Regions from separate parts of the Dermacoccus sp. GAS27A genome, predicted to be linked through region 1. Evidence: riboswitches for the same ligand, from Rfam matches in the RefSeq annotation. Region 1 holds a riboswitch; each other region holds the start of a gene.
What was found. Region 1 has a riboswitch for thiamine pyrophosphate ahead of ABH936_RS01205 (MFS transporter). Riboswitches for the same ligand answer to the same signal wherever they lie in the genome.
Positions count from the first base shown of each region.

Region 2: it holds a riboswitch for thiamine pyrophosphate, as region 1 does, so the genes downstream of both, ABH936_RS10830 (thiamine ABC transporter substrate binding subunit) here and ABH936_RS01205 (MFS transporter) in region 1, are expected to answer to the same signal.
Region 3: it holds a riboswitch for thiamine pyrophosphate, as region 1 does, so the genes downstream of both, thiC (phosphomethylpyrimidine synthase ThiC) here and ABH936_RS01205 (MFS transporter) in region 1, are expected to answer to the same signal.

Region 1 covers NZ_JBIYDW010000001.1:278,626-288,990, forward strand. The annotation lists gene ABH936_RS01180 (AMP-binding protein) at 1-287, opposite strand, end outside; gene ABH936_RS01185 (B3/4 domain-containing protein) at 467-1,174, opposite strand; gene ABH936_RS01190 (hypothetical protein) at 1,379-1,702, shown strand; gene ABH936_RS01195 (D-alanyl-D-alanine carboxypeptidase family protein) at 1,699-2,178, shown strand; gene ABH936_RS01200 (hypothetical protein) at 2,401-3,033, opposite strand; gene ABH936_RS01205 (MFS transporter) at 3,123-4,439, opposite strand; TPP riboswitch at 4,433-4,538, opposite strand; gene ABH936_RS01210 (hypothetical protein) at 4,651-5,028, shown strand; gene dxs (1-deoxy-D-xylulose-5-phosphate synthase) at 5,201-7,237, shown strand; gene ABH936_RS01220 (phosphotransferase family protein) at 7,254-8,273, shown strand; gene ABH936_RS01225 (VOC family protein) at 8,294-8,686, opposite strand; gene ABH936_RS01230 (glycerophosphodiester phosphodiesterase) at 8,918-9,703, opposite strand; gene ABH936_RS01235 (BCCT family transporter) at 9,980-10,365, shown strand, end outside.
Region 2 covers NZ_JBIYDW010000009.1:81,385-91,749, reverse strand. The annotation lists gene ABH936_RS10855 (Pls/PosA family non-ribosomal peptide synthetase) at 1-1,705, shown strand, start outside; gene ABH936_RS10850 (M1 family metallopeptidase) at 1,705-3,084, shown strand; gene ABH936_RS10845 (thioesterase family protein) at 3,201-4,043, shown strand; gene ABH936_RS10840 (ABC transporter ATP-binding protein) at 4,067-5,191, opposite strand; gene ABH936_RS10835 (ABC transporter permease) at 5,311-6,918, opposite strand; gene ABH936_RS10830 (thiamine ABC transporter substrate binding subunit) at 6,995-8,089, opposite strand; TPP riboswitch at 8,145-8,253, opposite strand; gene ABH936_RS10825 (DUF4235 domain-containing protein) at 8,524-8,859, shown strand; partial or broken gene ABH936_RS10820 (DUF72 domain-containing protein) at 9,237-9,512, shown strand; gene ABH936_RS10815 (circularly permuted type 2 ATP-grasp protein) at 9,652-10,365, shown strand, end outside.
Region 3 covers NZ_JBIYDW010000004.1:248,170-258,534, reverse strand. The annotation lists gene ABH936_RS06275 (site-2 protease family protein) at 1-943, opposite strand, end outside; gene ABH936_RS06270 (RecB family exonuclease) at 993-1,838, shown strand; gene ABH936_RS06265 (CE1758 family FMN-dependent luciferase-like monooxygenase) at 2,132-3,322, shown strand; gene ABH936_RS06260 (CE1759 family FMN reductase) at 3,425-4,135, shown strand; TPP riboswitch at 4,229-4,343, shown strand; gene thiC (phosphomethylpyrimidine synthase ThiC) at 4,433-6,253, shown strand; gene ABH936_RS06250 (HAD family hydrolase) at 6,415-7,167, opposite strand; gene metH (methionine synthase) at 7,171-10,365, opposite strand, start outside.

The sequences.
Region 1 (10,365 bases):
GTCGCCACGTATTCGATCTCTGCGGGAGTGGACATCGTGTTGAGAGTCACCGCAATCGCCCCGACGGCCTGCGCGGCGTAGTAGGCGACGGCAAACTCCGGAACGGAGGGGGCGATGAGCAGGACTCGGTCGCCCTGGCTGATGCCGCGGTCACGTAGATGCCCCGCGAACGCGGCCACCTTGTCCCTCAGCGTGGCGTAGTTCCAGGTCGTGCTCGGGCTGCGAAGCGCGGGGCGCTCGGGTGCGCTCGTCGCGTGTGTCCAGATCGGGTCGGCCATGTTCGGCATGCGTCACCTCATGTCATCGTGATGTGAATCACGGTAGAGGTGAGAGGCCCCTCATGGGCGTTATTCGGCAGTTCGAGTGAGTCGGCAGGCGCGCGAAGTGACGTCGCCCGCCCCGATGTTGCCCGGCAAACGGGGCGCCGATGTCGCGAAACCCGGGCAACATCGGCGCCGCCGATGGATCAGAGGATGCGACTCGTCAGCGTCACTCCGGGGCTGACGGCCTCGAGCGCCTCGCACAGGGCGTCGCGCACCTCGGTGGCGCGCTGCTCGCCGTCGCCGGGCTCGACGTCGAGGACATCGCAGATGAAGATCGCGTTCGTCGTCTCGCCCGTCAGACGCGTGCGATAGCACTGACGCCAATTCCAACGGCGGCAGGTGACGCCGGCGTCGTCACGCCAGACGACTTCGCCGGCGTCGGGGTGCTCGATCGTCTCGGCGCCCGAGGACATCGTCGAGAACTCCTCGTCGCCGGTGGCGCGCGTGAGGCGCAGCGCACCGTCGTAGGCGTCGAGATCCTCACCGCCGAGGGGCGTCTGGTGGCGCACGGACACCGCGTTGTAGGCATCCGTCAGCGCGTTGACGCGGGGGAGGGCGTCGGCTCGGCGCAGCAGCGCCTCCGCCGAGTTGCGTGTGCGCTGCGGTTTCGCGCCGAACGCGCGGTACGCATCGCGCCAGGCCGCGATGTGCGGCAGTTCCTCGGGAGGGGTGTGCTCGAGCATGCCGCGTACGTGCTCCTCAGCGGAGAACAGCAGCGTCTCGCTCTCCTCGTTCGACGCACCGCTGTGCAGACCCCGCGCGACGACGAGAACGGCACGGTAATCGGGGCGCAGTTCGCGCACGGAGTCATCGATGGAAGCGGCTTCGAGCCAGGCGTCGAAAGAAGTCATGGGCCCATTCTCGCGCGGACGGCACGACGCGTGGGTGCCCCCGGGTGGGGCTGTGTCTCGAGGCGGTGGCCGCACCGGTGCTGCCGCAGCGCCCCTGTTCACGGGCGTGACGCACGATCTCCCGCGCCGCGGTGATGTGTGTCACACTCAAGAGGCTGATGGCGGGGCGGGCAGCGCGCCGACGAGTGACGGGGGAATTCTGCGATGGAGACACTGACGCGACGTGGCGCGATTCGACACGCCGGCCTCGCTGCGGCGACGACGGCCCTCGTGATCGACGGGGCGCCGCAGGCTTTCGCAGCGGTTCCTGCGTCGAGGCAGGTGGCCCGTGCGGGGGCAACGTCGGTCCTCGTGCGACGGACGACCGCGACGCTTTCCTACCGCGTCAACGTGCGCGATCAGCCCACGCTGGAACCGCGCGCCCGGATCGTCGGGACGCTGGCGAGCACCACGACGCTGACAGGCTCTTACGACGCGAGCGGCCTGTGGTTCCGCATCGCCGAGGGTGCGTTCAAGGGGCGGTGGTGACGTCCGCAGTCCTCGCCGCGACGACGGCGCGCGCGGTGAACGGCCGTCTGCCGATGTCGGCCGTCACACGACTGCCGAGCTGGAGCGTCAACGTCAGCAACCTGCCGCACGAGCCGCGGTATCTCTCGCGCGCGGCGGCCGTCGGATATCTCGGACTGGCCGCGGCTTTCAAGGCTCGTTTCGGTGTGGCGCTGACGATCACCGAGGCCCACCGCACCCTGAGCCGTCAGCAGCTGCTCTACCGCACTCTCGGCTACCCCCGCGCGGCCGTCCCCGGCACCTCGAACCACGGGTTGGGCAACGCGATCGACTTCGGCATCGCCCGCACGAACGCGATCAACTCGCCTCTGTACTTCGGGCGTTCTTACGACGTGTGGCTGACGGCCAACTCCAAGCGCTGGGGATTCGACCGCCCCGACTACAGGGATCGGCGCGGGTCCAACCCCGAGTGGTGGCACTACAACTTCGTCGGGTGACGACGGTGACGGAGGTCGCAACCGCTGGGTGAACCGCGCAGGCCATCAGTTGCTCGACGATTACGCGTCTGCACGAGGAATGCGCCGTACATTCGTCTTGCAGACGCGTAATGGTCGAGCGGCTATCGGGGCGGGTGGCGGTTGCCGTCAGTCGACACGCGTCGGCCGCCAGCACCCGTGGGGTACCGGCGGCCGAGATGATGCGTGTGAGGCTGGTCGCGATCAGCCGTGCGGCGTCAGCGTCATGTTGATCGTGTTGCCGGGGCCGGCCACCTGGCTGTTGACGAGGCTCGTCGACAGGCCACAGTTGGCGAAGTTCGGGATGGTGAACGTGCCCGAGAGGTTGATCGGGTCGAACAAGCCACCCTGCTTGCCCGTCACGGTCAGCGTGATGGGGCTGCTCGTGCGGCAGTTCTTGCCGACGAGGTTGATGAGGCCCTTACCCGTGGCCGAGACATCCTTGATGTGGAGGTTGACCTTCTGGGTCTGCACGATCTTGTGCGTGTTCGGGTCGATCGTTCCGACGGCCTTGCCGACGGGTTCCTGCGAGATCGTCGCGATGGCGATCTGCAGCTTGCCGAGCTTCACCGGCATCTTGAAGTCCTTGAGCATGATGTCGGAGCTCAGGTCGCCCTTCTCGACGTGGAGGGTGGAGAAGGTGAAGCCGGTCGTCGTCGAGGACTGCCCGGACTTCTTGATCGTCGTCGTCGCCGACGTGTCGTAGCCGAGGTTCCAGATGGTGTCCTTCGTCGTGTCGCTCGTCGCGGCCTGCGCGCCGGGCGCAGCCATCGTGACGGTGCCGGCCACGGCGGTGGCGACGAGGGCGATCTTGGCGGTACGGCGTGTGGTGAACATGCTCATCCTTCGATAGTCGATGTGAACCGAGTCACGACGTTAACAAGATCATCACGGCGTCGCCACCGGTTCGAGCTGATTTCACCCACTCAACTTACTTTTTCGTAACCACCAACGTTACTTCCGCGTATCCACGCGGGGGCAAGAGTGACGAGGAGGCCCGCGACGCACAGCACGAGCGGGACGGCGGCCGAACGGCCGAGCCACTGCGTCACGGTGGGCAGCCAGAACGGGTACAGGCCGGGCAGCACGATCGACGCCGAATAGACGCTGCCGTAACCGCGCGAACGTCGCGACTCGGGGAAGTGTTCGGCGAGGTAGGCGCCGACCGGGCCGTAGGCGGAGACGGTGACGATCTGGACGGCCGCGGCGGCGATCGTCGTGGCGACGATGCTGCCCGATGACGCCGCGTGCATCGCCGCGAGATAGGCGGCGGGGGCGGCGATGCAGGCCAGTGCTCCGAACGCCATGAAGAAGCGTGAACGGCCCACACGCGTCGAGACGGCACCCGCCGCGGCCATCGTCGGCGCACTGAAGGCCGTCGCGACGAGCATGACGAGCCCGACGTCATGGGGGGAGAAGTGCGGGCGCAGCGAACTCGTCAGCACCGAGACGCCCATCATCGTGAACAACCACAGCCCCGTCATGAGGGTGAACAATGCGGCCACGACACGGCCCGTCACGCGCTCTTCCTCGTCGTCGGTCGCGACGTGCGCGGCGGGATCGCGCTTGTCGGATTCGTGGGAAGAGTGGCTGTGACCTGCCGGCCCGGCGTGCGCTGACCTCGCGGTGAGGGCCAGGGCCAACGGCAGGAGTGCGCCGACGACGAACAGCAGGCGCCACCCCCACGTGGTGTACGCGCCGCCGAGTGAGGCCGTCAGCATCATCGTGGCGGCGGCGATGGTGGCGTTCGCGAGGGGTGACATCGCCATGACGAGGCCGCTCAGGTGGCCGCGTCGTTGCGGCTCTGTGAGCGCGAGGGCGCGGGGGATGGCCGCGGAGTACTGCCCGCCGAGGAAGAATCCGGCGGCGAAGCGCAACGCCAGGAGAGCGGCCACGGCCCACGTCGAGGTGTGCAGGGGGAGCGTCACCATGAGGCCGGTGCACACGCTCAGGCCGAGCAGTGCGCCGCGTGACACGCGGGCTCGTCCGCGACGATCGGCCAGGGTGCCGAGGGCGAACGCCCCGAGGGGGCGGCCCAGGAGTGTCGCGGCGAAGACGATGCCGTCGGGAATCGTCGAACGCGTCGACAGCACCCCACCCAGCGCAATGACGGGCAGGAAGATGTCGAACTGGTCGACGAAGTTTCCGACGAGGGCGCTGCGGCGGGCCTCGCGCCGTTCTGGGGTGGCGGCGGCCGGCGCCAGGCGCGGCGCATCGTCGTGGGCAGGCGTCAGGGTAGACACGATCGAACACTCCCTACGGCGGCATGAACCGCATCAGGTTGGACGGTCGGCATGGCGATGCCCTCTCAGCCCGCGCCTCGGGCTCCCGTGTGACGGGCTCAGCATGCCACAGAGCACCCGGCTTCGGGGGCGTGTCTCGCGCCGGTCTGCGGGTCTCGTGGGGCGGTCATCAAATAGAACACGTGTTCGAACAATGGGGTACGCTGGGGTCATGTCGGACGAGGTGAACACCGGCCCTCCGGGCTGGCCGAGAGGTGTGCCGCCGCCGGGTGCGCCGGGGTGGCAGGAGGCGGCGACGCAGTGGCTGCTCGATCAGTGCCCCTCGGATTTTCGCGCCTACGACGCATGGCGCCGTCACCCGGTGGCGCTCGCTTGGGTGGCGACGTGGCATGTCGACGCTCAACTCGGCGCGATGCGCGAGTCATATCGCCGCATCCGCGTCGACCTCGCTGACGAGCTGCCACCGCGCGCGGTGCCGCAGGTGATGGAGCACCTGTCCGCGGAGGGGCTGCGGTTGCGTGCCACGGCGCGCGCCGTCCGTCTCGTGCACGAGGCGATGCGCGGCAAGACGTTCGTCCCTCGGCTGTGATGCGCCGGCGTTCGGGGGGGGTGCGTGGGCGGGCAGAGTCCCGGCCTTTGAACTCCGACGGCGCTACCGGCTCCGACGGGGGTGCGACGGGAGGGTGCCCCCGCCCGCATGGCGGCTGCGCGGTCGACGACCTAGACTCAGGAGACTGCACTTTCGAAAGGCTGAGTGAGACGTGACGCTGCTGGAAACCATCTCGGGTCCGGACGATCTCAAGCGAATCCCCGCCGAGGAGCTCGACGCGCTCGCCGCCGAGATCCGTCAGTTCCTCGTAGAATCCGTCTCCAAGACGGGCGGGCACCTGGGCCCCAACCTGGGTGTCGTCGAGTTGAGCATCGCGATGCACCGCGTCTTCGACTCGCCGAAGGACACGTTCGTCTTCGACACCGGCCACCAGAGTTACGTCCACAAGCTGCTGACGGGGCGTCACGACTTCAGCAAGCTCAAGAAATCCGGCGGATTGTCGGGTTACCCGAGCCGCGAGGAGTCCGAGCACGACGTCGTCGAGAACTCGCACGCCTCGACGTCGCTGAGCTGGGCCGAGGGCATCGCCAAGGCGCGCCGCCTCAAGGGTGAGAGCGACCGTCACACCGTCGCCGTCATCGGTGACGGCGCCCTGACCGGCGGCATGGCGTGGGAGGCGCTCAACAACATCTCCGCCGACGCCGACCTGCCGCTCGTCATCGTCCTCAACGACAACGAGCGCTCCTATGCCCCGACGATCGGCGGGATGGCGCACCACCTCGCGACGATGCGCACGATGCACACCTACGACCAGGTGCTCGACTGGGGCAAGAACCGCCTGCAGGCGACGCCGAAGGTCGGGACGAAGATGTACGAGGCGCTGCACGGCGTGAAGCGTGGTCTCAAGGACATCGTCTACCCCGACACGGGCGTCTTCGAGAGCCTCGGCATCAAGTACCTCGGCCCGATCGACGGACATGACGAGGCGGCGGTCGAGGCCGCGCTGCGCCGCGCTCGCGACTACGGCCGGCCGACCCTCGTGCACGTCATCACGCAGAAGGGCCGCGGCTACGAGCCCGCGTTCTCCGACGAGGCCGACCAGTGGCACGGCATCGGCAAGTTCAACCCCGAGACGGGCCTGCCGTTCGAGGTGAGTGGCCGCATCTGGACCGACGAGTTCAGCGACGAGATGGTCGCCCTCGGCGCCGAGCGCGACGACATCGTCGCCATCACGGCTGCCATGCTCATCCCCGTCGGGCTCGACGGGTTCGCGAAGAAGTACCCCGAGCGCGTGTTCGACGTCGGCATCGCCGAGCAGCACGCCGTCACGATGGCGTCCGGGTTGTCGTACGGCGGCCTGCACCCCGTCGTCGCCGTCTACGCGACGTTCCTCAACCGCGCGTTCGACCAGCTGCTCATGGACACCGCACTGCACCGTCAGGGCGTGACGTTCGTGCTCGACCGTGCCGGCGTCACCGGCTCCGACGGCGCCTCGCACAACGGCATGTGGGACATGTCGATCTGCTCGATCGTGCCCGGCCTGCACCTCGCCGCCCCGCGCGACGGCGCACAGGTGCGCGAACTGCTGCGCGAGGCCGTCGACATCGACGACGCACCGAGCGTCATCCGCTTCCCCAAGGGCGACGTCGCCGACCCACTCGTCGCCGAGAGACGTCTCGGTCGCCTCGACGTCATGCGTGAACCCGACGGCGGAGACGGCGTGGACGTGCTGGTCGTCGGTGTCGGGTCGATGGTCTCGACGGCACTCGGCGTCGCCGATCTGCTCACCGATCAGGGCCGTCGCGTCCAGGTCGTCGACCCGCGCTGGACCTACCCGGTGGCCGACGAACTCGTCGACCTCGCCCGCGCCGCGGGCCGGGTCGTCGTCATCGAGGACAACCTCGTCGAGGCGGGCGTCGGCAGCGCCGTCGCGCGACGCCTGCGTGAAGCCGGTGTGCGCACGCCGCTCGACACGTTCGGCATTCCCAAGGAGTTCCTCGTCCACGCCTCGCGCGGCGAGGTGCTCGCGACCGTGGGGCTGACGGCCGCCGACATCGTCGACGCTCTCGGGCGCGACGACGCAGCACTCACGCGCGCCGATGCGTACGACGGTGGTGCACACGCGCCTGACGGCGGTGCAGGCACCCGCGACGGTGACGCAGGCACGCAGGCCGCGGGACGTGATGCCGGTGCGACGGGTGATCTCGGGGACGCCATGCCGGTCGCCGCTCACGCCGACATCGACTGAGCGGTCGAACGACGTGGTGAAGTCACCCGATCTTCCTGTTCTCCCCGGCTCTGATCAGGTCGCGCCCGCGAGCGCGATCTGGAGCAGTGAGACGTGGCGCTGGGAGGCCGTGCGCTGGATGGACACGGCCCTCGCGCGGCGCGGTCTCGAACGTGTGCCGACGACGCCGTTGCAGCCGCGCGTGCGTCCCTGGTCGACGGTGCTCGTCGCCGAGACGACCGATCAAGGGCGCGTGTGGTTCAAGGCGACGAGCCCGGAGATGAGCCCCGAGGCCGCCATCCTGCGCGCGTTGCGTTCCGTCACGCCCGACGCGGTTCCGGTCGTGTGGGCCGACGACCCCGAGCGCGGCTGGCTGCTCATGCCCGATCAGGGCCCGGTGCTTCGTGACGTCCAGCGTGACGACGACGCCGTCAGCCTCATGTCGTCCGTGGTGCGACGCTACGCGCGACTGCAACGCTCGTCGACGCGGGTCGTCGATCAACTGCGCGACGCGGGCGTGCCCGACATGTCGCCGCGCGAATCGGCTCGCCGGTGGCAACGCCTTGGGCTCAAACCCGACACGACACGTGAGGTGCGCCGCGCCGCGCAGCGGCTCGACGCCGTCGGGTTGCCGCTGACCATTCAGCACGACGACCTGCACGCCGGCAACGTCTTTGCCGACGGCACCTCGGCGGGCGCTCACGACGCGCGCATCTTCGACTGGGGCGACGCGAGCGTCGGCAACCCGCTGTGCTCGCTGCTCGTCCCGCTCGAGCGCATCGGCGAGGGCCTCGACGACGACGCCGCCCGCGCAGCCCGTGAGCGCATCCTGCGCGCCTACCTCAGCGTGTGGAGCGACGTCGTCTCGAGCACTGCGCTGAGCGCCGCCGTCGACGACGCCCTGCTCATCGCCCGGGTCGGGCGCGTCTTCACGTGGCAGCGCGCCCTGACGCGCGCGAGTGCCGACGAGCGGCACGCGTGGGGTGTGCACGGACGCCGGTTGATCGCCGAGATCAACCGTTCCCTCGGGCATGCGCCCGAGCCGTCGCACGACTGACGCATCGCGCTCGCGAGCCGTCAGAGCTTGGGCGTCAGCACCTCGACGCGGTTGCCGAACGCGTCGCGGCAGTGGAAGCGTTCGTAGCCGTCGAGGGTGTGGCGCTCGGCCCAGTTCACGTCGAAACCGGCGCCCTCGATGCGCGCGGCAAGGGCCTCCAGGGCAGCTGTCGATTCGACGAGGAGGGCGGGGTGGGCCTTCATGGCGGGGACGAACGGTTCGTCGATCCCGAGGTGGATCTCGGCCGCGACGGCGCCGTCGTCAGCGAACGCGCGGAACCACGCGCCGCCGCGCTGCGCGAGCACGCCGGGTTTGGCGACCTCGTCGAGGCCGAGGGCATCGCGGTAGAAACGTCGGGCGTCGTCCTCGCGACCCTCGGGCATCGAGACCTGGACATGATGCAACGTGAGCATGAGGCGCCTTCCGGTGAAAGTATCTTGACATAAAGATACTTTCGCCGGATACCCGCCGTGTCAACGATTCTCGACGGTCGCGGCTCAGCGATCGCGCTTCCCCACTTCGGCGCACTCCCAACCACGTGCGTCCAGCACACCGCACCTGGCCCCTGCACGGCCACGCCATCAAAGACGAGGTCCGCGCTGCAGGCTGACGAAACCAGGCGATCGCCCGTCGAGCCGCTCTGCTCAGCCCCATTCACCCCGTTCGACGAGGACGTCCTTGAGCACGTCGGCGCGGTCGGTGATGAGGCCGTCGACGCCGAGGTCGAGCAGACGCTCCATGTCGGCGCGCTCGTTGACCGTCCACACGTGGACGTCGAGCCCGGCGCCGTGCAGGACGCGCAGGAGTCTCGGCGTCAGCACGCGCAGGCGGCCCTGACGTTCGGGGATCTGCACGGCGTCGATGCCGTGCGCAAGGCGCGCGACGAGGGGCGAACCGAGCACCGGCAGGTGCGCCGCGAGCCACAGCGCGGTGGTGCGCGACTGCCCTGGCGATGAACGGACCGGTCGCGTCAGGCCGGCGAGGACGGCTCGGCGCCGCGCGTCGGAGAAGGAGGCGATGCGGACGCGATCGTGCGCGCCGCACCGTTCGATGCACTCGATGAGCGGTGTGACCGCCCCGGCCGATTTCACGTCGATGTTGACGCACACCTGCGGCAGTTGCGTCAGTAATTCCTCGAGTCGCGGGATCGGCTCGTGCCCGGCGATCCGCGCCCGTGCGACCACCTCCCACGGCAGATGCGCGATCGTGCCGGCCCCGTCGCTCGTGCGGTCGAGGGTCGTGTCGTGGAAGGCGACGAGCACCCCGTCGACGGTCGCGTGCACGTCGGTCTCGACCCACCGGTAGCCGTGCTCGGCGGCAGCGCGGAACGCTGCCATCGAGTTCTCCAGGGCATGCGAGGTGCCACCGGAGAAACCGCGGTGGGCCAGGGCGACGGGCCGCGACGCGAGATGCGAGGTTGCCTTGGTCATGAGCAGCGGTCCTCACGTGCGACGGGAGACGAAACGGGTTCCCGCATCGTGCCACAGCCGGGCGTCCGGGGTGCTCATTCGGCATCGCGGCCATCAGCGGTGTTCGGTCGGCAGGCGGCATCGTCCAGCACGCACGGTCGCGGCAGACCCCTGCGGACCGAACTCGATCGCCAGCAGCTCCAAGCGAGTACCGGCCAGTAACAACTTGAGATGTGGTCTGCGATCCGGAAGAGTCGTGACTTCCGACCACACGATGGACACCAGGGAGGACATCGCATGCAAGACGAAGAACCGAAGGCCGACGGCCCGCCGGGCGCCACCCCGGCAACGGCGATCACCGACGACGGCGCTGCGCCGGAGACGAAAACCACAGCCGCGCAGACGCCCGAGGAAGCGGCGCGCCACGAGAGCGAGTCGTCGGACCCTCTGCCCTCCGATCTGTTTGACGCCGCGCAGATCGCCGAGGACGACGACGACGAGGTCATCGCAGAGAAGTTGCGACGCCAGGGCGTGCGCCTCGGCAAGGGCGGAGTCGCGCCACGCGTCTTCTGGCCGGCACTCATCGTCATCCTCGCGGTGGCCGTGCTCGGCGTCGCCTTCCCCGACGGCACCGGTGAGGTGCTGACGAACATGCAGTCATGGATCGTCACGAACTTCGGCTG
Region 2 (10,365 bases), on a different contig from region 1:
GCTCTGGTCCGGGGCGCCCGCCGAGCACATCGGCACCGCACGCGGCCCGTGGGACGAGCAGGCGCCGCCGAACAAGCCGATCTGGCTCGTCGCGTACGGCGCGACGGGCATGGCTGCGTCGCTCATCCCCGCGGTGGGTTCGGCGGCCGGGCTGGCCGTGCTGTGGCCCTGGCTGCGTCACGCCGACTCGGTCGCGGACATCGCCCGCATCGGCGCGATCGGCGTCATCCCGGCGACGCTCGTCGGTTTCGTCGTCACGGCCCTCGTCATCCTCGGTGCGGTGCGCGCCCTCGGCCGCGGCCTCGTCGCCGGCCACCACCCGATCCACGGCGGTCAGGGCTGGCGCGCGTGGACGACCATGCGCATCCTCGACGAGGCCCGCACCTGGCTGTTCCCGCTCTACTCGAGCACGCTGACGCCGAACTGGCTGCGCGCGCTCGGCGCGAAGATCGGACGTGAGGTCGAGGCCTCGACCGTGCTCATGCTGCCGAAGATGGCGGACGTCGGCGAGGGCGCGTTCCTCGCCGACGACACCCTCGTCGCCAACTACGAACTCGGCGGCGGCTGGATTCGCATCGCGCCCGTCAAGGTCGGCAAGGGTGCCTTCATCGGCAACTCGGGCATGGCCGCGCCCGGGCGCAAGGTGCCGAAGCGCGGCCTCGTCGCCGTACTGTCGGCCGCGCCCGCACGCGGGGCGGCGAAGAAGGGCACGAGCTGGCTCGGCTCGCCGCCGCAACGTCTGCGCCGCGAGGCCGGTGAGACGGACGCCTCCCGTACCACCGCGCCGCCGACGAAGCTGCGTGTCGCGCGCGCCGTCGTCGAGGCGCTGCGGATCATCCCGCAGTCGCTGCACTCGGCGCTCATCGCCGGTGCAGCGCTGACGATGCTGTGGGTCGCCGACACGCACTCGTGGTGGCTGGCAGCGCTGACGGCAGGATTCGTGCTCGTCGGCTTCGGCGCGCTCGGCGGGGCGTCCGCCGTCATCGCGAAGTGGCTACTGGTCGGGCGCCTGCGCGTCACCGAATACCCGCTGTGGAGTTCATTCGTGTGGCGCAACGAACTCGCCGACACGTTCACCGAGGTCGTCGCCGCGCCCTGGCTCATCCGCGCCAACGGCGGCACGCCGGTGCTCAACCTGTGGCTGCGCGCGATGGGAGCGAAGATCGGCCACGGCGTGTGGTGCGAGACGTACTGGCTGCCCGAAGCCGACCTCATCCGCCTCGGCGACGGCGCCTGCGTCAACTCGGGTTGTGTCGTGCAGACTCACCTGTTCCACGACCGCATCCTCGCGATGGACACCGTCACCCTCGGCGCCGGCGCGACGCTCGGCCCGAACAGCGTCGTCCTGCCCGCCGCGAAGATCGGCACGCACGCGACCGTCGGGCCGACGTCCCTCGTCATGCGCGGCGAGAGCGTGCCGGACAAGACCCGCTGGCTCGGCAATCCCATCGGCCCGTGGATCGAGGACGAGAACCCCGCCGACGCCCGCCGCGACGGCGGCGAGATGGAAACCGACGACGCCGTCGCGCACGATGACGAAGCGGCGCGTACTTCGCAGGGCGCGACCCACGTCGAGTTCCACGACGAACCGTCCTCACCGGTAGCATCCGACGAGCACCCCGGTGACGGGCAGCCCGTCACGAACGGCGCCTCCTTCGAGGTACGCGACGCCACGCCGACCGCACGACCCGAAAGAGATTCCTGATGTTCAGCAGCACTCCGAGCGGCGGCGCCGACCCCTACGTCCCGGGTCACGGTGATCTGGCGTTCGGCGTCGATTCCTACGATCTGACCCTCGACTACACGCCCGCCGGTAACCGTCTCGACGCCACGGCCGTGCTCGCCTGCCGCATCGTCGACGACGTGCCGGAGGCCTCGCTCGACGACGGCGGGGTGCGCCGGATCGAACTCGACCTGCATCACCGACTCAAGGTCGCGAAGCTGACGGTGTCGGGCGCGAAGATGGCGCGGTTCGGCCAGGAGCGTTCGCGGCTGTTCATCCGGTTCGCGCAGCCGCTCGCGCCGGGCGCGCGCTTCACCGTCACCGTCGCCTACAAGGGTTCGCCCGGTCCGATGCGCGGGCTCGACGGCGACGCGGGCTGGGAGGAGCTGGAGAACGGCGTCATCGTCGCGTCGCAGCCCCACGGTTCGCCGACGTGGTTCCCGTGCAACGACCGTGCCGCGGACAAGGCCGTCTACCGCTTCGCCGTGACGACGGATGCCGAGTACCACGTCGTCGCCAATGGCACTCTGCTGCGCCGCCGTCACACGGGCCGACGTGCGACGTGGACGTACGAGTGCACAGCACCCATGTCTCCGTACCTGGCGACGTTGCAGATCGGGCCGTACCAGACCCGTCAGATCCAGGCGAAGCCGACGGACGTCCGCCTCGTCTTCCCGCCTCGTCTGCGTGAGCCGGTCCGGGAGGCGTTCTCCGAGCAGCTGCACATGATCGATTTCTTCTCCTCGCGCTTCGGCGCGTACCCCTTCGCCTCATACACGGCCGTCATCACCGACGACCCGCTCGAGATCCCCCTCGAGTCGCAGACGTTGTCGACGTTCGGCTCGAACTTCGCGAACCGCGGCTGGGACGCACAGCGCCTCATCGCGCACGAACTCGCGCACCAGTGGTTCGGCAACGCCGTGACGGCGGCGTCGTGGGAGGACATCTGGCTCCACGAGGGCTTCGCCTGCTACAGCGAGTGGCTGTGGAGCGAGGAGATCCATCTCGGGAGCGCCGACCAGCGGGCGCGCGAGGCGTGGCTGCGCCTGTCGCGGCTGCCGCAGGATCTGCGCCTGCACGATCCGGGCCCGAAGGACATGTTCGACGACCGCGTCTACAAGCGCGGAGCGCTGACGCTGCACGCCCTTCGCCTGACGATGGGTGACGCCGCGTTCTTCACGCTGCTGCAGCGATGGGTGTCCGAGAACACCGGCAAGACGGTGACGACGCAGCAGTTCGTGCGGCTCGCGGACGAGGTGGCTGCCGCAGCCGGCGTCGAACCCGTGGGCGCCCTCATCGCCGAGTGGCTCGAGACCCTCCCCCTGCCGCAGCTGCCTGGGCCAGGCTCCACGCGCGTCTGACCCGCTCGAGCCATTGAATGTGGACAAGAATCGCAAGTGTGGACAGGAATCGCAGATGGGTACGCGGCGCCGCCACCGAAGCGATCCAGGTCACACCAGATGGGTAGGGTGAGGGCATGCCAGCTGATGCACCCAAGCTTCCTGCGTTCACGCCGCGCGAGGACGTCGACGCCTACTTCATTCCCCGCCTCGAGACCCCCGAAGGAGCCCCCGAGGGCGCGCGCCTGTTCAATCCGACGATCCACGTGCAGGGCGCCTGGAACGAGGGCGAGCAGCACCTCGCCGCGTCGGCAGGGCTCATGGTGCACTGCATCGAACAGCACGAGCCGCGCGACGACATGCAGCTTGCGAAGATCACCTTCGACGTCCTCGGCTTCATCCCGCTGCGTCCGACGCTTGTGTCGGTGCGCACGATCCGCCCCGGCCGCACGATCGAACTCGTCGAAGCGACGTTCAGCGTCGACGGACGAACCATCATCGTCGGGCGCGCGTGGCGTCTGTCGAAGCAGGATTCCTCACCGGTGGCGGGCGCCGGCGTGCCCGCCATGCCGCCCCTCGAAGAATGCACGCCCTACAGCATGTCGAGCATGTGGCCGGGCGGCTTCATCCACTCCCTCGACGGTTACGAGGCCGAACCTTACGTGCCGGGCCGACACCGCGTCTGGCTGCGCACGCAGCTACCGATCGTCATGGGTGAACAGATCACCCCGACGACGCACTTCCTCTCCGTCATCGACGGCGCCAACGGCATCGCCGTCCGCGTCGACCCGCGCGAGTGGATGTACCCCAACGTCGATTTGACGGTGCACCTCTTCAGCCAACCCGACCCCACCGCAACGGGATTCGACACCACCGTCGCGATGGGCGAGAGCGGGCTCGGCGTGACGATGACGTCACTGCACGACATCCACGGCCCCGTCGGACGCATCGCGCAGAGCCTGACGGTCCGCAAGCTCTGACGCGCGATGTTGCCCGGGAATCGTCAGTGGGTGAACTGCACGCCCTGGGAGGCGTCGAGCACGACGCCGACGCGGGCGCCGGGCTCGAGCGCGGCCGGTTCGACGTCGCCGGGGTAGGCCACGGCAGCCAGCTCCAGCGTGGGCAGCGCATCGAGCCGGACGCTCACGCGCGTCACCTCGTCCGCCACCGCGCTGTGCACGACGCTCGCCGCCAGCGCGCGGGGGGCCCGGGCGTCACGCGCTTCGGCCGCTTCGCCCCACGAGGAACCATGTGTCGCCCCGGCGTCACGCATTGCGACACCGTCTCCCGAAGAGGAGCCGGACGCCGTTCCTGTCGCAGCCACCCGTAGCGCATTCTGACGCAACTTCCAACGCCCCGGCGCGAGGCCCACCGCTGCCGCCTCGTCGGGGTCCAGGGTCGTCGTGAAGCCGAGGAAACCGGCGGTGTCTTCGTCGGACGGCGCGGCCCACACCTCACGCACGGCACCGTGCTGGACGATGCGTCCCTCGCGCATGACGGCGATGTCGTCGGCGACGGTGAGCGCCTCGCCGTGATCGTGCGTGACGAACAGTGCGGTCGCGTTCTCGGCCGTGAGGATGGCCCGCAGATCGGTCGACAACCGCTCGCGCAGGCCTCTGTCGAGGGCCGAGAGCGGCTCGTCGAGGAGCAACAACCGCGGTCGCACCGCGAGGGCGCGCGCGAGCGCCACACGCTGCTGTTGACCGCCGGACAGCGTTGCGGGAGAACGCTTCTCGTAGCCAGGCAGCCCGACGAGGTCGAGCAGTTGCCCGACGCGCGCGGCCTGCTCGGCGCGCCCCACGCCACGTCGCGCCAGCCCGTAGGCGACGTTCGCGGCGACGTCGAGGTGCCCGAACAGTTGGCCGTCCTGGAACATCAGCGCGAAGTCGCGCTTGTGCGTCGGCACGCGCGTCACGTCGTCGCCGTCGAAGCTGACGCGCCCCGCGTCGAGACGCTGCAACCCTGCGACGGCGCGTAGCAGCGTCGACTTGCCGCAGCCGCTCGGGCCGAGGACGGCGAGCACGCGCCCGGCGTCGACGGTGACGTCGACGTCGTCGAGCGCCGGCACCTCCTGGCCGGCGAACGTCACGCAGGCGCCGCTGACGACGAGCCCGCGCGCCGCCTCCACGGCCCGCTCACCATCGGGCCGCTCTCCACGAGACGTCCTCCCGTCAGCCCGCCCTTCGCCGACCGGCGTGCCGCCAGTGTGCACCGAACCGGCGTCGCCTCGTCTGAGTCGTCCCACCATCAGCCCATCCTCCCTGCGGCGGCGCCGCCGATCTTGTCGACGGACACCATGACGAGGCCAGTCACGGCTGCGAGCACGACGGACGCTGCCATCGCGCCACCGAAGTTGGCGTCGCCGGGGCGCCCGATCAGCTGGTAGATGACGACGGGCAGCGTCGGCGAATCAGGTTGCGCGAGAAAGGCCGTCGCACCGAACTCGCCGAGCGAAACCGCGAGCGCGAACCCGGCTGCCGCGACGAAGGGTCGCCACAGCACCGGCCGATCCGCCGTCATCCATGCGCGGATCGGCGAGGCCCCGAGCGCGGCGGCCGCCTCGCGCGGACGTGGGTCGAGCGAGCGCAGCACGGGCGTCAGCGTGCGCACGACGAGCGGTAGCGCGACCATCGCCTGCGCGATCGGAATGAGCGCTGACGACGAACGCAGGTCGAGAGGCGGCCGGTCGAGCGTGATGAGGAAACCGAAACCGACGGTGACGGCCGAGACGCCGAGCGGCAGCATGAACGCCGCGTCGAGCAGCCGGACGACACGCCGCCCCGTCGGGCTCGCCGCGCGCCACGACACGACGACGCTGACGCACACCCCCAGCACGAGCGCGAGCAACGCAGCGTCGATCGCGATGCGCCAGCTCTGCGAGAGCGCGCTGACGACCCCGAGGTCACCCAATCCGCGATAGTGCTGCACGGTCCAGCCGCCATCGGAACGCAGCGAGCGCACGAGCAGCGTCACCAGTGGCGCCAGGATGAGCGCCCCGACGGCGGCGGTGAGCGTCAGGGCAGCCACGTCACCGCGCCCAGGACGTCGCAGCGCCGTCTGCTGCGTCACGCCGCGTCGCACCCGCTCGTCATGACGCCCGATGCGCGAGCGTTCGCTGACGACGAGCAGCGCCGCGACGAGGACGAACTGCGTCACTGACAGCACCGCCGCGGCTCGCAGGTCGAGGAATTCGACGGTGAGGGAGTAGATCTCCGTCTCGAGCGTCGAGTAGCGCAGGCCACCGAGCATGAGGACGATGCCGAACGCCGTCGAGCAGAACAGAAACACGACGCTCGCGGCGCTGACGACGGCGGGGCGCAGCTGCGGCCACGTCACCGTCCGGAAGACCTCCCGCGGTGAGGCCCCGAGTGCCGCCGCCGACTCCGCCGTGCGCGGGTCGAGCGACGCCCACATCGGCCCGACGGTGCGCACGACGACGGACACGTTGAAGAACACCATCGCGAGCAGCACCGGCTGCCACGAGCCGTCCCAGCCCAAGCAGGCAAGCGGGCCACCGTCGGCGAACAGCGACCGGAACGCGACGCCGACGACGACCGTCGGCATGACGAACGGCAGGACGACGAGCGCGCGCCACACCCCCGCCCCCGGCACGCGCAACCGGTACAGAGCGTGCGCGACGGGCACACCTAGCACCACCGAGCACGCCGTCGCGAGCGCCGCCATCCACACGGTGAACCACAGCACGCGCAGGATGCGCGGGCGCGTCAGGACGTCCGTGAATCCGCCCAGATCGACGCGCCCACCAGGCGCGAGCCCACGCACCGCCATCGCCGCGACGGGCCACGCGAAGAAGATCGCGAGGAACACGAGCGGGACGACGGCAAGCACGGCCATGACGAAAGGCGCGCGAGCGCCCCCGTCTCGTGCGCCGCGACGCAGACCATCACGGGTGCCGTTCATCGCTCGGGCGTCACTTGGACGTGACGTCCTTCCACTTCGTCAGCCATTCGGAACGGTTCTTGTCGATGTCGGCGGGCGACACCTCGATCGACTTCGTCGGCTGCTTCGCGTTCGCCGCCCACGCCTTGGGCAGTTCGACGTTCGAGTCGACGGGGAAGACGTACATCGAGTCGGGCAGCGATTTCTGGAAGCTCGCACCGTTCATGAAGTTGATAAGTGCCTTCGCGCCGTCGGGGTTCTTCGCTCCCTTGAGCACACCGGCGTACTCGGTCGATCGGAAGCACGTGTCGAGCAGCGCCGACGTCGTCGACGTGCCCGCCTTGTCGACGGTGAACGCCGGCGAGCTGTCGTAGCTGACGACGATCGGACGCTTGCCCTTGCCACTGCCGCTGAAGTCGACCTCGTACGCGTCGCTCCAGCCCGACGTCAGCTTGAGCCCGTTCGCCATGAGCTTCTTCCAGTACGCCTCCCAGCCGTCCTGGCCGTAGTGGCCGACGGTCGCGAGGAAGAACGCCATGCCCGGCGAGCTCGACGACGCGCCCGGCGCGACCATGAGGTTCTTGTACTCGGGCTTGACGAGGTCGTCGAACGAAGCGGGCTTCGTCTTGTGGTTCTTCGTGAACCACGCGTCGTCGACGTTGACGCACACCGACGCGGTGTCGATCGGCGCCAGCTGCCCCTTGCCCTGGCCGTCCGGCAGCTCGTACTTCGACGCCGACGCAGGCGCGCCCTTCGGGCTGTACGGCTCGAGGACGTCGTTCGTGGCGACACGCGAGGCGAACGTGTTGTCGATGCCGAACACGACGTCACCGAGCGGGTTGTTCTTGCTCAGCACGAGCTTGTTCGCGAGCTCACCGGCGTCACCGGACTTCACGACCTTGACGGTGTAGCCCGTCTGCTTCGTGAACTCGGCCATGACGTTCTTGTCGGGCGCCCACGACTCGTGCGTCACCAACGTGACCGTCTTCGACGCGCCCGAACCCGACGCACCCGAGCCGCCCGCCGAACTCGACTTCGACCCCGACGAGTTGTTGTCGACGCTGCACGCCGCCAGCGCACCCACGCACGCGAGCGCCAGCACGGCGCGGCCACCACGAGACATCATGTGAACGTTCCTCCTCACGGCCAGTGAGGGACGTCGTCGCCCGCACGTACGCGCGACGAGTGAGAACTCGACTTCCTCCGCCGGTGCTAACCGGGTCAGGTTCGAGGGTTTGGTGCCGGGTGCGGCACGATCTCAGCGCACACTGCGCTCCCCTGTCGTTCGAGCGCGAGATTAGCACCGACCACCGACGGACGACACGCTTCGGCCCGCTTCGCACTCCGGCATCCCCGCTGACGGCTCGTGCGCACCTCACGCCGACGCCCGATCCCCCGTGCAAGAGGCGACCGCCACGACGCCCACCCCCGTCAGACCGGGCCGATGACCATGCCGACTGGCGCAGCGACACATGCACGCGCGAGGATGGACCCAAGACATCAACGGCCCGAGGCTCGACGACGCCTCACGACGGCCGACGACACGTAAGGGGAAACACCATGGGCAACCTCGTGTGGAAGGTGCTGAGCATGGGCGCCGGCATCGTCGCGAGCAAGATCGCGACGACCACCGCCACCAAGACGTGGAAGATGACGACCGGCAAGAGCCCGCGCAGCGCGAAGGACCCGAACGCCAGCATCATCGAAGCCGCGATCTACGCCGCCATCTCCACCGGCGCACTCGCCGCCGCGAAGATGTACGCCGAACGCCGCGCCGCCGACTACTTCACCAAGTCCGCCGGCCACCCGCCGCAGGCCCTCGTCAAGCGCGCCGAAGAAGAAGCCAAGGAAGCCCAGAAGGGCAAGAGCCAGGCGCCCGTCGTCGTCATGAAGTAATTCCCCTTCGTCCGCTTTCCGGCGTGGGAGCCTCGCGGGCTCGGCTCCCACGCTCGGTGCAGCAGACTCGGGGGCGTCCATGTCGCGCATGGAGCCGTCCGCTTGGAGGGTCAGGTTCTGCCTGGCCCTCCTCGCGTGTCTCGGGCCGACGCATCACTGAGCGTCGCGAATTTCGTCCACACCGACGAATCACGTCCACATTTGCGATTCACGTCCACCTCGGCGAACATCGTCCACATTCACGTCCCGGCCGAACGTCACGCCGCGCTCCGGTGGCATCTGACGACATGAGCACGGCCACCCGAGCGCAACTGCGCCTCGGCACGTCAGGGGGGACGTAAGCCGCCTGGAAAGGCACCGTCCACCCCGCAGGCGTCGCCGACCGCGTGCGCCTCGAGTACTACGCGGCGAACCTCTTCGACACCGTCGAACTCAACGCCAGCTACTACCGCTGGCCGGCACTCACGAGCCTCGAGGGCTGGCACCGCCGCCTACCCGGCGGGTTCCGCATGACCGTCAAGGCATGGGCAACCGGCATCAACGGCTGGCTCACCGAGGGACGCACCGTCTGGGCGTACTTCAACAACGACATCGACTGCGCCGCCGTCGCCAACGCGCAGACCCTGGGCCGCTTCGTCCACGACCGCACGTGACCGATCAGCCCTGCTTCACCCATGCGGCCCCTCACCTCGCCCGCCATCGCCCGAGATCCGCCCACCTCCGCGCGACGGACCAGAACCCGCCCGCCTCGTCCGCGAGCGCACGTGAGCCGTCTGCCGTAACGTCGTGCCCATGACCACCGCACAGGGCACGAACGCGACGAACGACGAGGGCGCAGAGGGCGAGATCGTCCCCGAGGCGTTCAGCGAATACCGCGAGCACGAACCCGAGACCCCGGGCGTGCACGACGAATCCGTCACCGACGATGCGGAGCTGCGCCCCGACTACGCGGCCGTCATCGAGCGCATCGAGACGCTCGGGCCCGACGAGGTGTCGCGCCGCCTCGAAGCGGCCGGCAAGGGCCTGACCGAGCTCGGCGTGACGATCAACTCCGAGGACGGCAACCGCCCGTACCCGATCGACATCGTGCCGCGCATCATCTCGGCCGAGCGCTGGGCCGAGCTCAGCGCCGGCGCCGAGCAGCGCGTCCGTGCGCTCGAACTCTTCCTGCGCGACGTCTACGGCCCCGGCGAGATCATCAAGGCGGGCCGCGTCGACGCCGACATGCTGCGTCGCTCGCCCGGCTGGTCCAAGGACGGCCAGCGGGTGCCCGCTGACTTCGTCCGCGCCGGCATCTGCGGCCTCGACCTCGTCTCGCCCGCGTCCGGCGAGTGGATGGTGCTCGAGGACAACCTGCGCATGCCCGGCGGGCTCGGCATGACGCACATCAACCGCGAGGTGCTCGAGAACCACTTCGCCGAGATCCTGCCGCCCGCCGAGACGCTCGAGCACCCGACCCGGACGTACGGGCTGCTGCACGAGTCGCTCGTCGCGAGCGCAAGACTC
Region 3 (10,365 bases), on a different contig from region 1:
GCGGCAGCAGGGCCTCGCCGAGGGCGCTCGCGGGCACGTGTGGGCGCTGATCCACGGGCACCCGCACGTGCGCACCGGGCGCGACGAGGGCGCTCGCGGCGCCGTCGGCGTCGATGAGGACGATCGTGTCGCCCGTCTCCGGCAGCGCCGCGACGGGCGTGCTCGCGGGGACGGCGACGGCGGGGCGCATGACGTCGGCGACTCGGATGCCGCCGAGGAACTCGCGGTTGATGCCGACGTTGACGGCGACGCTCGCGCCGCGCCAGAGGAACGAGGCGATGAACAGCAGCCACACGAGGCTCCACAACGAGCCGGGCGCGCGTACGAACCCGAGCACGGCCCACGCGGCCACGCCGATGGCGACGATGCGTCCGCACCAGCCGGCGGCCTTCATGCCCGTGGCGCGGTTGCCCGTCAGCTTCCACACGAGCGCGTCGACGAGGAACCCACCGTCGAGCGGCAGACCGGGCAACGCGTTGAACGCCGCGACGAACGCGTTGCTCCACGCGAAGGCCCCGAGCAGCAGCGGCACGGCGCCGTCGCCGTCACTCGCGCGGTGGCCGAGGAAGCCGATCACCGCGAGCGCCGCGTTCGACAGCGGCCCGACGGCGGCGACGAGCGCGCTGCGTCCGGGCGTCGCGTCGGGGGTGTCGTAGCTCGTGTGGCCGCCCATGAGGTCGGCGACGATGTGCGTGACGCGGTAGTGGCAAGCCTGTGCGACGAGGGCGTGCGCCGCCTCGTGGACGAGCACGCTGAGCAGCAGCAGCAACGCGTACCCGATGCCGACGACGTACGCGCCGAAACCCCATTCGGGGTGCAGCGAGGCGACCTGCGGGCCGAAGATCGCGACGATGATGACGGCGATGATCGGCCACGTGCGTCCGATGTAGACGGGAACGCCGCGCAGCGAGGCGATCTTGAGGCCGGGTGTGGGCTCGGGCATGCCCCAAGACTATGTGGGTCTCGTGCGCCGGGCCGATTAGACTTCTCGGATGCCCGCTTCGTTGTCTCCGTCGCGCGCCTCCGACTTCATGCAGTGCCCCCTGCTCTATCGCTTCCGCGTCATAGACAAGCTGCCGGAGTCGCCGAGTGCGGCGGCGTCGCGGGGGACGCTCGTCCATTCGGTGCTCGAGCGTATCTTCGACGTCGACGCCCCGAAGCGCACGCTCGAGCGGGCGCTCGACCTCGTCCCCCATGCCTGGGAGGACATGCTCACCGATGAACCGGAGCTGGCCGAACTCGCGGGCAGCACACCGCACGATCTCGCCGTGTGGCTGCGTGATGCGGAGAAGCTCGTCGAGAAGTGGTTCGCGATGGAGAACCCGCAGTTCCTCGAACCCGCCGAGCGCGAGCTCTACGTCGAGGCCGACCTCGATGGGCTCACGCTGCGCGGGTACATCGACCGCCTCGACGTCGCTCCCGGCGGGCAGATCCGCGTCGTCGACTACAAGACGGGACGCGCGCCGTCGGAGCTGTTCGAGGGCAAGGCGTTGTTCCAGATGAAGTTCTACGCGCTCGTCATCTGGCGCACGCGGGGCGTCATGCCGCTCATGCTGCAACTCGTCTACCTGGGCAACAGTCAGTTCTTGCGTTATCAACCCGACGAGGCCGACCTGCTCGCGCTCGAACGCAAGCTCAAAGCGCTGTGGCGCGCGATCGAGCGCTGTGCTCAGACGGGTGACTGGCGGCCCAAGAAGTCGCGCTCGTGCTCGTGGTGCGACCACAAGGCGCTCTGCCCGGAATGGGGCGGCACTCCCCCGCCGCTGCCCGAACATGCGGCGCGTCTCGCGCTCGATCCGCGCGCCACCGGCGACCTCGGAGACGTCGATGGCGACTGAAGGATGACCGTTCGGGCCGGTCGTCGAAGCGGCAGCCACCGTCCGAGTGGCGCGTCGCGCGCATCTATCGCCTCCTGCACTGCGTCCGCCCCCGCGACGAGGCTGACGACAACCGCTCATTCACCAACGTCCATCGAATGTGGACGAAAATCGCAGATGGGTACGGGAGTCGCAGTTGGGCCGCGCAGGGCCAGAGTCACCGGGCGCGCAGCTGGAATAACCGGCCGCGCCGTCCCGTTCGGCAAGTAGTTGCATTTTCAACTACATGAATGCATGGACCAAGGGAGGCCCTCATGCAGTTCGGCATCTTCACCGTCGGTGACGTCACGACGAACCCGACGACAGGGCGCACCGTCAGCGAGCACGAGCGCATCGCGAACACCGTCGAGATGGCGAAGCTCGCCGACGAGGTGGGCCTCGACGTCTTCGCCACGGGCCAGCACCACAACCCGCCGTTCGTCGCACCGGCCAACCCGGCCGTGCTGATGGCGAACCTCGCGGTGGTGACGAAGAACATCATCCTGTCGACGTCGACGACGCTCATCACGACGACGGACCCGGTGCGCATCGCCGAGGACTACGCCTACGCGCAGCATCTCGCCGGCGGCCGCGTCGACCTCATGCTGGGGCGCGGCAACACCGGCCCGGTCTACCCGTGGTTCGGCAAGGACATCCGCGACGGCATCCCGCTCGCCATCGAGAACTACGCGCTGCTGCGCCGCCTGTGGAACGAGGAGAACGTGACGTGGGAGGGCAAGTTCCGCACACCGCTGCAGGGTTTCACCTCGACGCCGCGCCCGCTCGACGACATCGCGCCGTTCGTCTGGCATGGCTCGATCCGCAGCCCCGAGATCGCGGAGCAGGCCGCCTACTACGGTGACGGTTTCTTCCACAACCACATCTTCTGGCCGCCGCAGCACGCTGCGCAGATGGTGCAGTTCTACCGGGAGCGCTTCGAGCACTACGGTCACGGCCGGGCGCAGGACGCGATCGTCGGCCTCGGTGGGCAGGTGTTCATGGCCGAGTCGAAGGCGAAGGCGATGGAGACGTTCCGCCCCTACTTCGATCACGCGCCGGTCTACGGTGGGGCAGGTTCGTTGGAGGACTACACGCGTCAGACGCCGCTGACGGTCGGCACGCCGGACGAGGTCGTCGAGGCCACGCTCGGCTTCCGCGACTACGTCGGTGACTACCAGCGTCAGCTGTTCCTCATCGACCACGCCGGGTTGCCGCACGCCGAGGTCATGCACCAGATCGAGCTGCTCGGCACGAAGGTCGTGCCGCAGCTGCGCGCCGAGATGGACGTCCCACGCGCCGCCGGCGTGCCTGATGCCCCGACGCATGCCAGCCTGCTGGCTGCGCGCGCTGCCCAGGCGACCGACACGCCCTCGGCTGACGCCGGTCAGATGGGCCGCGTCGAGGCAGGTGTGCCGCGCGCTCCGCAGACCGACGACGTGACGGGAACGCGCGCCGAAGACCGTTGAGCATCAGCCCGGTTCGCCGACAACTCGGCTGACCGGCCCGGCGGGCGCCGCCGGCGGCGGCGTTCGGCCCAAACTCAGAACAACGAGACGAAGGAGAACACGATGACGAACTGGACGGCACGCCTCGCCGTGATCAGCGGCGGGCTGAGTGAGGAATCGTCGACGCATCGTCTCGCCCAGCTGCTGAGCGACGCGGTTGTCGAGAGTGCGCGGGAGCAGGGCGGCGAGGTCGTCGTCGAGCGGATCGACCTGCGGGCGCTGGCGCACGACATCACGACGGCGTCGTTGACGGGGTTCGCTCCCCCGGCGCTCGCGGACGCCTACGAGGTACTGGGCGCGGCCGACGCCGTGGTCGCGGTGACGCCGACGTACAAGGCGAGCTTCACGGGCTTGTTCAAGTCGTTCTGGGACGCGACTGCAGGCGGCGTGCTGAGCGGCGTGCCCGTCATCGTCGGCGCGACGGGCGGCTCCGCCCGACACTCACTGGTGACGGACACCGCCTTGCGACCGCTGTTCGCGTACATGAAGGCGCTCGTCATGCCGACGGCCGTCTACGCCGCGCCCGACGACTGGGCCGGGCGAAGCCTGGAAGCGCGTGCGAGCGAGGCTGCCGATGAGTTGACGCAGCAGCTAGAGCGCATGCTCGGCGGAGCAGACATGGTGGTGAACGGCGATTCTGACGCGCGCGTGTCCAAGGATGGGGAAGCGCCGAGAACATCGTCGAACTCGGTTCGTACGCTTGCCGAGACGCGAAATCGGGCGCGTGATCCGTTCGTCGCGGTGCCGACGATGGAAGAGATGTTGCGCCGCTGAGCACGAGTCGTGACCGGAGGGGTCCGTCAGGTTCGTCACAAACCTGACGGACCCCTTCGTCACGTTCGTCTGCGGGGATGTGCCATAGTCGGAAGTGTCCTTCGTGGGAGTCCTGAGAACAGGGCTGAGAGGGAGCTGATACTGCTCCGACCGCTACCCGACCTGACCCGGATCATGCCGGCGCAGGCAGCCAAGGAGACCTCATGGTCGCTCATCCTCCGTTCGGTGCCGACGTTCGTCGACGCCTGCTGCGTGGGGTCTTGCCGTGCCTTCGTCCGATCCGAAGGAGGCACCAACATGACGACGCTCGACTCGACCACTCCGTCCGTCACAACGCCCGATACCCGGGCTGACGGCGCCGCCGCGCGCCGCAAGCAGTACCGCGACGCGGACGGCCTGCGCGTGCCCTACACCGAGGTCATCCTCGACAACTCCCCCGGCACCGGCGCGGCCAACGCTCCCGTCGAGCTGTACGACACCTCCGGCCCGGGCAGTGACCCCGAGGTCGGGCTGCCGCCGTTGCGCGCCGAGTGGATCGCCGAGCGCGACGACGTCGAGACGTACGCCGGCCGAGAGCGCACCCTGCTCGACGACGGCCGCTCGGCCGTCCGACGCGGTGAGGCGAGCCACGAGTGGCGCGGCGAACGTCGCGCACCGCTGCGCTCCAAGGACGGTGCCGTCGTCACCCAGATGCACTACGCCCGCAAGGGATTGATCACCCCCGAGATGCGATTCGTCGCGGCGCGCGAGAACTGCGCCGTCGAACTCGTGCGCGACGAGGTCGCCGCCGGACGCGCGATCATCCCCGCCAACGTCAACCACCCGGAGAGCGAGCCGATGATCATCGGGCGTCGCTTCCTCGTCAAGGTCAACGCGAACATCGGAAACTCGGCCGTGACGTCGTCGATCGCCGAGGAGGTCGACAAGCTGACGTGGGCGACGACGTGGGGCGCCGACACCGTCATGGACCTGTCGACCGGTGACGACATCCACACGACGCGCGAGTGGATCATCCGCAACTCCCCCGTCCCGATCGGCACCGTGCCGATCTACCAGGCCCTCGAGAAGGTCAACGGTGAGGCCGACAAGCTGACGTGGGAGATCTTCCGCGACACCGTCATCGAGCAGTGCGAGCAGGGCGTCGACTACATGACGATCCACGCCGGCGTGCTGCTGCGCTACGTGCCGATGACGGCCGAGCGCATCACGGGCATCGTCAGCCGCGGCGGCTCGATCATGGCCGGCTGGTGTCTCGCGCACCACGAGGAGAACTTCCTCTACACCCACTTCGACGAGCTGTGCGAGATCTTCGCCCGCTACGACGTCGCCTTTTCCCTCGGTGACGGCCTGCGCCCCGGCTGCACTGCCGACGCCAACGACGAGGCGCAGCTTTCCGAGCTGCGCACCCTCGCCGAGCTGACGAAGCGGGCATGGCAGTTCGACGTCCAGGTCATGGTCGAGGGCCCCGGGCACGTGCCGCTCGACCTCGTCGAGGAGAACGTGCGCCTGCAGCAGGAGTGGTGTGACGGCGCGCCGTTCTACACGCTCGGCCCGCTCGTCACCGACGTCGCACCCGGCTACGACCACATCACTTCCGCAATCGGCGCGACGACGATCGCGATGGGTGGCACCGCGATGCTGTGCTACGTCACGCCGAAGGAGCACCTCGGGCTGCCGAACCGTGATGACGTCAAGACCGGCGTCATCACGTACAAGCTCGCGGCGCACGCCGCCGACGTAGCGAAGCGCCACCCCGGCGCGCGGGCGTGGGATGACGCGTTGAGCAAGGCGCGCTTCGAGTTCCGTTGGAACGACCAGTTCAACCTGTCGCTCGACCCCGACACCGCGCGCGAGTTCCACGACGAATCGCTGCCCGCAGAGGCGGCGAAGACGGCACACTTCTGCTCGATGTGCGGGCCGAAGTTCTGCTCGATGCGCATCAGCCAGGACGTGCGCGACCGCTTCGGTGACGCCGGCGCCCAGCAGCGCGTCGTCAGCGAGCGCGAGGCCCGTGAGGGCATGCAGCAGATGTCGAAGACGTTCGTCGAGCTCGGACGCAGCGTCTACGTCGAACCCGACACCGCCCACGCCTTGGCAACCCCCACGCCCCAGGACTGACGGGTTCGCATCGGTGGGGGGTGGAGCAACTCGACTCCGCCCCTCACCGACTCTTGTCTCCGCCCCATCTGCTATCTACGTCCACATTCGCGAACGGCGTACCCATCTGCGCTTTTCGGTCACATTCGCTTGTGCCACGGCCTGCCGGGCCGGCTCGAGCGTCAGCCCGTCGCGCGAGCTTGCTCCGCCAGACGCGGCAGGTCGTCGAGGCTGACGGCGGCGAGGTCGGGGACGACGACGAGGCCGTCGAGCTGCGGAATCTCGACGAGGTGCGGCACGGCGAGCGTGGGGACGCCGGCCGCGACGGCCGAGCGCACGCCCGTCGCGGAATCCTCGATCGCGACGCACTCATCCGGGCGCAGGCCCAGCTCGGCCGCGGCCCGCACGTACGCCTCCGGGTCCGGCTTGCCCGCACTCACCATGTCACCGGTGACGACGACCTCGAACGTCCCGGCCGGCAACGCGTCGACGAGCACCCGCGCGAACGACTCGTACGACATCGTGACGAGCGCGCACGGCATCCCCGCCTCGTGGGCGGCGAGCAGCAGCTCTTGCGCTCCGGGGCGCCACGGCACGTGCTGCTTCAGCTTCTCGATGACCTGCTCGAGCAGGACGTCGACGATCTCGTCCGGTGTCAGCGGAATACCCGTCTGATCCTTGATCATCTGCCCCGTGACGGGCAGCGCGTTGCCGACGAGCTGGAACGCCTGCTTCTCGCTCCACGACGCCCCGTACGACTCGATGAGGCCGCGCTCGGCCTCCATCCAGTACGGCTCGGTGTCGATGACGGTGCCGTCCATGTCCCACAGGATCGCGCGGGGGGCATGCGAACCATGCGCCGCGCGCGTGGACGTCGATGAGTCGGGCGCGTCGAGGCGGGCGTCGAGATGGTTCAGGTGCGGCGTCGGGTTCACGCGTCAGTCCTCCGGGTCGTATCCGAGGTTGGGGGCCAGGTGGCGCTCGGCCTCGGCCATCGACCATCCCTTGCGCTCAGCGTAGTCGGCGACCTGATCGCGTCCGATCCGCCCGACGACGAAGTATTGCGCCTGCGGGTGCGCGAAGTACCACCCGCTCACGGACGCGCCGGGCCACATCGCCCGCGACTCGGTCAGTTCGACCCCGATCGACGCGGTCACGTCGAGCAGCTCGAACAGCGTGTCCTTCTCGGTGTGCTCGGGGCACGCCGGGTAGCCGGGCGCGGGACGGATGCCCTGGTAGCGCTCCTGGATGAGTTCGTCGTTCGTGAGCTTCTCCCCCGCCTCGTAACCCCAGAACTCGCGGCGCACACGCTCGTGCAGCCGCTCCGCGAACGCCTCCGCGAGACGGTCGGCGAGGGCCTCCAGCAGGATCGCCGAGTAGTCGTCGAGCCCCTCCTTGTAGGCCTTGATCCGCCCCGGCAGCTCCGTGCCAGCGGTGACGGCGAACGCGCCGACCCAGTCGTCGGCCGCACCCGTAGGGGCGACGAAGTCGGCGAGCGAGCGGTTCGGCACGCCGTCACGGTGCGTGCCCTGCTGACGCAGGTGGTGCAGGCGCGCCACCTCGGACGAACGCGACGCGTCGCCGAACAGTACGGTGTCGTCACCGTCGGCCTGCGCCGGCCAGAACCCGATGACACCCGCCGGGTGCAGCCAGCCCTCGTCACTGATGCGGTCGAGCATCGTCTGCGCGTCGTCGTACAGCTTGCGCGCCGCCTCGCCCTGCGCGGGGTTGCTCAGGATGTCGGGGAAGCGCCCCTTCATCTCCCAGGCGGCGAAGAACGGCTGCCAGTCGATGTACTCACGCAGCTCGCTCACCGGGTAGTCGGTGAACACCTTCGTCACGGGGGCGCCGTCGACGGCGAGCGCCGGGACGTCGGGCACGCCTGCAGACCAGTCGATCTCGGTGACGTTGGCGCGCGCCTCGTCGAGCGTCAGCAGCGGACGCTCGTCGCGCTTGGCCGCGTGTCGGGCGCGCAACGCGTCGTAGTCGGCGACGACGTCGGCAAGCAGAGCCTCGCGCCGTTTCCCCGTCGACAACAGCGCAGCGACGACCGGCACCGAGCGCGAGGCGTCCTTCACCCACACGACGGGCTCGTCGTAGCGTCCGTCGATCTTGACGGCCGTGTGCGCACGCGACGTCGTCGCGCCGCCGATGAGCAGCGGCTGCGTGAACCCCTGGCGCTGCATCTCGGACGCGAGGTGCACCATCTCGTCGAGCGACGGCGTGATGAGGCCCGACAACCCGATGATGTCGGCGTCGTGCTCGCGCGCGGCGTCGAGGATCTTCTGCGGCGCGACCATGACGCCGAGGTCGATCACCTCGTAGTTGTTGCACTGCAGCACGACGCCGACGATGTTCTTGCCGATGTCGTGCACGTCGCCCTTGACGGTGGCAAGCACGACGGTGCCGTTCGTCTGCTTGCTCGTGACGCCGCTGGCTTCCTTCTCCGCCTCGATGAACGGGATGAGGTAGGCGACGGCCTTCTTCATGACGCGTGCCGACTTCACGACCTGCGGCAGGAACATCTTGCCGGCGCCGAACAGGTCCCCGACGACGCCCATGCCGTCCATGAGCGGGCCTTCGATCACCTCGAGCGGACGCTTGCCTTCGGCCTCCAGCTCGGCGCGCATCTGCTCGGTGTCGCCTTCGACATGGTCGTCGATGCCCTTGACGAGCGCATGCGTGATGCGTTCGCGCACCGGCAGTTCGCGCCACTGTTCCGTCTTCGCCTCCGCCTGCTCACCGCTCGAGTTGTACCGTTCGGCGGCCTCGAGCAGCCGTTCCGTGGCGTCGGCGCGGCGGTTGAGGACGGCGTCCTCGATCAGCTCGCGCAGTTCGGGGTCGATCTCGTCGTAGACGACGAGCGCGCCGGCGTTGACGATGCCCATGTCCATGCCCGCGGCGACCGCGTGGTAGAGGAAGACGGCGTGGATCGCCTCGCGCACCGGGTTGTTGCCGCGGAAGCTGAACGACACGTTCGACACGCCACCGCTGACGAGGGCGCCGGGCAGGTTCGCCTTGATCCACCGCGTGCCCTCGATGAAGTCGACGCCGTAGTTCGCGTGCTCCTCGATACCCGTGCCGATCGCGAAGATGTTCGGGTCGAAGATGATGTCCTCGGCCGGGAAGTCGACGTCGGGGCCGGTGAGGATGTCGTAGGCCCGCTTCGTGATCGTCTTGCGCCGCTCGAGGGTGTCGGCCTGGCCGTCCTCGTCGAACGCCATGACGACGATCGCCGCGCCGTAGCGCTTGCACAGCCGGGCGTGCTCGATGAACGGTTCGACGCCCTCCTTCATCGAGATCGAGTTGACGATCGACTTGCCCTGGATGCACTTCAGCCCGGCCTCGATGACCTCCCACTTCGAGGAGTCGACCATGACCGGGACGCGGCAGATGTCGGGTTCCGAGGCGATGAGCTTGCAGAAGCGATCCATCGCGGCGACGCCGTCGATCATGCCCTCGTCCATGTTGACGTCGATGATCTGCGCGCCGTTCTCGACCTGCTGACGGGCGACGGACAGCGCCGTCGCGTAGTCGCCGTCCTTGATGAGCTTGCGGAAGCGCGCCGAACCGGTGATGTTCGTGCGCTCACCGACGTTGACGAACAGCGAATTCTCGTCGACGGTGAACGGCTCGAGCCCGGACAGGCGCAGGGCGGGCGCGACGTCGGGCACGCTGCGCGGGGCCGTGGCGGCGACCGCGTCGGCGATCGCCCCGATGTGATCGGGCGAGGTGCCGCAGCATCCGCCGACGAGGTTGACGAGGCCGTCGCCCGCGAATGCGGCGACGGTCTGCGTCATCGCCTCGGGTGTCTCGTCGTACTCGCCGAACGCGTTGGGCAGGCCGGCGTTCGGGTAGCAGGAGACGAAACAGTCGGCGATGCGCGAGAGGTCGGCGACGTAGGGGCGCATCTCGTCGGCGCCGAGCGCGCAGTTGAGTCCGACGGCGAGGGGGCGCGCGTGACGCACCGAGTTCCAGAACGCCTCGCCCGTCTGCCCCGACAGGGTGCGGCCGGAGGCGTCGGTGATCGTGCCGGAGATGATGACGGGCCAGCGCCGCCCGCGTTCCTCGAACAGCTGCTCCAGCGCGAAGATCGCCGCCTTCGCGTTGAGCGTGTCAAAGATCGTTTCGAT